2 regions of the Mesorhizobium sp. WSM1343 genome follow, and region 1 is predicted to be linked to the other one. Evidence: predicted binding sites of a transcription regulator. Region 1 holds the regulator's gene; the other holds the start of a gene.

Region 1 (3,178 bases):
CACGGCATCGGCATGGGGCTGGTGCTGAAGGGCGAATTGTTCACCGGCACCCATTCCTCGGGCGGCGAATTCGGCCACATGATTCATCGGCCGAACGGGGCGCTGTGTCGCTGCGGACGGCGCGGCTGCGTCGAAGCCTATGCCGGCAATTATGCCATCTGGCGCAACGCGCGGCAGATGGGCGAGGATGCAGAACCCGTCGCCGATGTCAGCGACGTCGACATGCGCGCCCTGGCTGCCGCCGCCCGCGAGAGGGACGGGCCCGAACGGGAAGCCTATCGCAAGGCCGGCGAAGCGCTCGGCTACGGCCTCGGCAGCCTGTTTGCGCTGATCGATCCGGCGCCGGTCGCCATGGTCGGCGTCAGCGCCGCCGCCTTCGACCTGATCGAGCCGGCATTGCGGCAAGCGATTGCCCAGACCGCCGGCGGCCAGCATTCCAAGTCGATTTCCTTCGACACCGAGCCGAACGAACTGCCGCTGATCCGCGAAGGCTGCGCCATGCGGGCGCTGATCTTCGTCGATCAGGAGATTTTTGCGCCGGGCGTGCAGGCGAGATCCGGTCTCGGCGGCAAGAACGTGGCGTGAGTTCAAACGAGGGAGTTCAGTCCTCGCGAATGGCGTAACCCGCCCCACGGATGGTGCGGATGACATCGGGCATACGGCCGTTGTTGACCGCCTTGCGCAGCCGGCCGACATGCACATCGACCGTGCGTTCGTCGATGTAGATCGTCTCGCCCCAGACATTGTCGAGCAGTTGGCTGCGCGAGAACACGCGGCCTGGATGGCGCATCATGAATTCAAGCAGGCGGAATTCCGTCGGCCCGAGCCGGATCTCGCTCTTCTTGCGATAGACACGGTGCGACTCGCGATCGAGCACGATATCGCCGACCTTGAGCACGCTGGACAGCACTTCCGGCTTGGCCCGGCGCAGCAGCGCCTTGACCCTGGCCATGAACTCCGGCGTCGAGAAAGGCTTGACCAGATAGTCGTCGGCACCGGTCGAGAGGCCGCGCACGCGGTCGCTTTCCTCGCCTCGCGCGGTCAGCATGATGATCGGCAGCCGCTCGGTCTCGGGACGCATCCTTAGCCGGCGGCAGAGTTCGATACCGGAAACCGCAGGCACCATCCAGTCGAGCACCAGAAGGTCTGGAACGTTCTCCTGCAGCCGGATTTCGGCCTCGTCGCCGCGCGTCACCACTTCGACCTGGTAACCTTCGGATTCGAGATTGTAGCGGAGCAGCACGCCTAGCGGCTCCTCATCCTCCACCACCATGATGCGTGGCGCGATCATCGGCTGGTCACCCCTGTCATGCCGCTGGCGCGGACATTGCCGTCTCGTCCTGCTTCGGACGGTTGGCTGGCAACTGCGTGCCGGTCAAAACATAATAGGCATTTTCGGCGATGTTGGTCACGTGGTCGCCGATCCGCTCGAGGTTCTTGGCGCAAAACAACAGGTGCGTGCACGCCGTGATGTTGCGCGGATCTTCCATCATGTAGGTCAGCAGTTCGCGGAACACCGATGTGTATTTGACGTCGATGCGTTCATCATTGTTTCTGAGCGTGGCAAGCGCTGCCGCGTCAGCGGCGGCATACTCGTCGACGACCCCCTGCACCTGGATCAGCACCAGCTGCGCCATTGCGTCGATCGAATGCGAAAGGTCGTGCGGCGTGACGCTCAGCCCGACAGTGCCGACGCGCTTGGCGATGTTCTTGGCAAGGTCGCCGATGCGCTCGAGGTCGCCGGCCATGCGGATCGAACCGACCACCGCACGCAGATCGTTGGCCATCGGCTGGCGCTTGGCGATCAGCGTGATGGCGCGATCGTCCAGCTCGCGCTGGCGTGCATCCATGATGGCGTCGTCGGAAACCACCCGCTGCGCCAGCGCATTGTCCGAATTGAGCAAAGCCCTGGTCGAGCCACCGACCATCGAGCGGGCGAGATCGCCCATGTCGCGGATCAGCTGGCTGATCTGCTCCAGATCCTCATCGAAAGATGCGACGGTATGTTCACCCATGATCTTCGTCCCTCATATGCCAGAGATCAGCCGAACCGGCCGGTGATGTAGTCCTGGGTGCGTTTGTCGTCGGGGGTGGTGAACATCTTGTCGGTGGCGCCCTCCTCGACCAGATAGCCAAGATGGAACATCGCGGTGCGCTGCGACACGCGCGCTGCCTGCTGCATCGAATGGGTGACGATGACGATCGTATAGTTCTGACGCAGTTCGTCGATCAGTTCCTCGACACGAGCGGTAGCGATCGGGTCGAGCGCCGAACACGGTTCGTCCATCAGGATCACCTCGGGTGACACGGCGATGGCGCGTGCAATGCACAGGCGCTGCTGCTGGCCACCGGAAAGACCCGTGCCAGGTTCCTGCAAACGGTCCTTGACCTCGTTCCAGATCGCCGCCTTCTTCAGGCTGGACTCGACGATCTGATCCATGTCGGCCTTGCGCTTGGCCAATCCGTGGATGCGCGGACCATAGGCGACGTTCTCGTAGATCGACTTTGGGAACGGATTGGGTTTCTGGAACACCATGCCGACGCGCGCCCTGAGTTCGACGACATCGATGTTCTTGTCGTAGATGTCCTCTTCGTCGAGCGTGATCTTGCCGGTTACCCGTGCTGAATCGATGGTGTCGTTCATGCGGTTGAGGCAGCGCAGGAAGGTGGACTTGCCGCAGCCGGAGGGGCCGATCAGCGCCGTCACCTGGTTCAGGCGGACGTCGAGATCGACGTCGAACAGCGCCTGCTTCTCGCCGTAGAACACGCCGACCTTGTCGCCGCGCATTTTGATCACTTCGTTCGACTTCATCTTGTCGCCCACTGCGTTTTCAAGGGACTGTTCGGTCATGATGTTCATACCAAAATGCCTTTTTTCTACCAGCGCCGCTCGAACCGACGCCGAAGCACGATCGCGGTGATGTTCATGGCCATGAGGAAGACGAGCAGGATGATGATGGCGCCGGACATACGCTCGACGAAGGCGCGTTCGGCCTCGTTCGCCCACATATAGATCTGCACCGGCAGCGCGGTGGCCGGATCGAAAGGCGTCGTCGGTGGATCGGCGACGAAGGCGACCATGCCGATCAACAGCAGAGGCGCGGTTTCGCCGAGCGCGCGCGCAAGACCGATGATAGTGCCGGTGAGGATGCCGGGTGCGGCAAGCGGCAGGATGTGC
Region 2 (3,178 bases), 630 kb from region 1:
TGGCCGAAGACGATCGGCAGCCATTCGACCGTGCCATCTTCGGCGAACCTGGCGACATGCAGCGTGCCATCATCGAGCAGGTCCTTGTTGGCGGCATGATCGTTCGGATCGAACGCGGCCTTGGTCACGAACTTGTAGACATAGTCGAAGCGCTCGTCGTCACCGAGATAGAAGACGACGCGGCCGTCCCTGGCGACAATCGATTCGGCGCCCTCATGCTTGAAGCGGCCCATGGCGGTGCGCTTCCTCGGCGTCGAGGTCGGGTCGTTGACATCGACCTCGACGATCCAGCCGAAGCGGTTGGCCTCATTGGGCTCCTTGGCGAGGTCGAAACGCTCGTAATGCGCCGCCCATTCATAGGCGCCTTCGGGAATGCCGAGACGCTTGTAGTTCGCGGCTTCCTTGTGGCCTTCCGGCAACTCGCCGGAGAAATAGCCATGGATGTTCTCCTCGGCCATCACATAGGTGCCCCAGGGCGTGACGCCGCCGGCGCAATTGTTGAACGTGCCGAACACCTTGGTGCCGGACGAATCGGCATTGGTCTTGACGCGGTCATGGCCGGCAACCGGACCGGACAGCGCCATTTCGGTGTTGGAGGTGATGCGGCGATTGAGCTTGCCGTCGCGCACCACCTGCCATTTGCCTGATGTCTTGCGGATCTCGACGATGGTGCCGCCGTGAGCTGCCATCTCGACATCGACCTGCTCCTTCGAGAGGGGTGCGACTTCGGCCGACTTCTTGCCGTCCTTCTGGACGATCTTCACGATGCCCGGGAACATCAGATGCGGATTGGTGTATTCGTGGTTGACCACCAGCAGGCCATGTTCGGCCGAGCCGTCGATGGGGATGTAGCCGACATAATCGTTGTTGTAGCCGAACTGTTTCGCCTGGGCCTCGGCCGACTGTTTCGTCGGGTCGAAGTCGGGCGAATCGGCAAACAGCGGATCGCCCCAGCGCAGCAGTACATCGGCATCGTAACCCGGCGCGACGTGGTGCTTGTCGTCGATGCCGGCCTCGAGTTCGTCGAACGTGAAGGCCGAGCCTTCAGCGGCCCGGGCCTCGTCGGCGCTGATCAGCGCCAGCGGGCTGACGGTGGCGGCGATGGCCGAGACAGCCAGCGAACCCTTGAGGAAGCCGCGGCGCGAGAACCGCGCGGCGATGATCTCGCCCATGGTGCGGTTGTCGGAAGCGTTGATGGCCGGGCCGTCGTTTTCCTCGAGCAGGCTGGTGCGGAATCGGGTGTCGGGGGAGCGAAGGTCAGTCATGGCTTGCCTCTGGCTGTTGGATTGGCTGGAGCGTGGGTACCTGTTTGACCCCCTTATAATCGCCGGATCACATTTTCGTGACATCGGGAGACCTTTCAGACGCGACAAGCATTGCGCGCAGCGCTGGCTAAGCATTCCCGCAGACCGTGAACTGCTCCAGAATCGCCGGTTCGAGATGAAAGGAGACCTTAGGCGGCATCTTGGCCGCGCATCCCGCGACGGCGGACGACATCAGTCGTTTGCAAAAAACAGATCAACGGGCAACTGCACCCTCGACAAGTCACCTCCGCCGCCCCCGGCGGAGGTGACTTGATGTTCGGCGTCTGCCGTCGTCAGGCATCGGGAAAGCCAGTCTCCCGTTTAGCGATGGCGGTCACGGCGCCGTTCATGCGAAGCTAATGTAGCATATACTTGGGACTTTAGTCCAACCTTGCGCTTGCAATGGTCCTGGTTGACAACCGCAACGGTCGGAGGTCGCTTCCGGGCGCCGCGTCTTTCGGCAATGTTGGTTGCACTGCAACGTTGGGGTGGGGCGCGCCGGGCTCAGTCGTCGGAGATCAGAATGCACAGATCGGTCACGACCCGTTGTTGCCGGCTGGCGCTCAAATCGGCAGCGGCGCTGGTGTTGACGATTGCGCCCTATCAAATTGTCCTGGACGGCTCCGTTTCCGGCATCCACACCGCCAGCGCATACGCCGGCAAGGGTGGCGGCGGCAACGGTGGCGGTGGGGGCGGAGGCAACAGTGGGGGCGGCAACGGCGGCAATTCCGGCGGAAGCAATAGCGGGAACAGCGGCAACGGCAATGGGAATAACGGCAACAGCGGCAACAGTGGCAACAACGGCAAATCAGGATCCAGTCAGGGTAAGAGCGGGAGCCATGTCAATGCAAAGACCGGTGACAAGGTCGACGTGACCGGCAACAAGATCACAGTCAGGCATCCCGACGGCATAACGGAAAAGCTCGAGAACGGTCGTTTCAGCATGAAAGACGCTCTCGGTCGCACGATCATCGACCGCCAGGCCACGCCGGCCGATGCCAATCGTCTCAAGGCTTTGTGAAGCTGGCCAACAGGCAACGGTCAGCTTTGCACGTCACCTCCGCCGCCCCCCGGCGGAGGTGACCTCGTTTCCGGCCGGCGTCGTCCCGGTTTTCGGCACCGCAATGGCTGCGGTCCCGAGGCGCGACGCGCTTTTGCGCAATCCGGGACCGGAAACCGCTGCGCATTTCTTCGGACCTGCCCAGAGCAATTCTAGAAAAAGTGTGAAGCGGTTTTCCCGTAGCGCTTTTCCCTTGGGAATTGCGTCACAGAGTTAGAGCAGCTCGCCGTTTCCGTGAAACGGTGAAATGCTTTAGGAAGGCCTGTCGCGGTCGCGCCACTCACGCATCATCAAGGCCGCTTCGGTGCGATTTCGCACATTGAGCTTCGACAGCACTCCGGTCATGTGATGTTTGACGGTCTTCTCCTGCAACTCAAGCCGCAAGGCGACTTCCTTGTTGCTCAACCCCTCCGCCACCAGCCGCAGGATTTCCGTTTGCCGATCGGTGAGCTGCCGCAGCCGTTCCGCCAAGCCGTCGGTCGGCTGCTGGGACTGGAGATCCGAAAGCAGCCGGGCCGATAGTGTCGGCGAGAGATAGCTTTCGCCGGCTGCGACATTGCGCAGGATGTCGGCGAGGCCGCGCGATCCGACGCCTTTGAGGACATAGCCATTCACCCCTGCGTTCAGCGCCTTGGTCACATCGGCATTGGCCTCCGAGACGGTCAGCATGACGATCTTCTGGGCGGGATGGTTGGCGAGGATGCTTGCGACCGCGCTCAGCCCGCCGCCCGGCATCGAGATGTCGAGCAGCAAGATGTCGGGCCGCATCGTCGCGGCGAGGCGTTCGGCATCCTGCGCCGTGGCGCCCTCGCCA

The links. The regulator PhoB, encoded in region 1, activates phosphate uptake and scavenging genes when phosphate is short. The targets are predictions, from matches to a motif close to TGTCATNNANCTGTCAT.
Region 2: AC0NIL_RS04140 (PhoX family protein) is a predicted target of PhoB. The motif match lies at 1,332-1,348, and genes of this name have one in related genera.

The regions. Positions count from the first base shown of each region.
Region 1 covers NZ_CM148370.1:1,488,783-1,491,960, reverse strand. Annotated here, with positions in the region: gene AC0NIL_RS07210 (ROK family protein) at 1-585, shown strand, start outside; gene phoB (phosphate regulon transcriptional regulator PhoB) at 602-1,291, opposite strand; gene phoU (phosphate signaling complex protein PhoU) at 1,308-2,015, opposite strand; gene pstB (phosphate ABC transporter ATP-binding protein PstB) at 2,042-2,860, opposite strand; gene pstA (phosphate ABC transporter permease PstA) at 2,878-3,178, opposite strand, start outside.
Region 2 covers NZ_CM148370.1:863,451-866,628, reverse strand. Annotated here, with positions in the region: gene AC0NIL_RS04140 (PhoX family protein) at 1-1,265, opposite strand, end outside; gene AC0NIL_RS04135 (hypothetical protein) at 1,828-2,325, shown strand; gene AC0NIL_RS04130 (response regulator) at 2,617-3,178, opposite strand, start outside.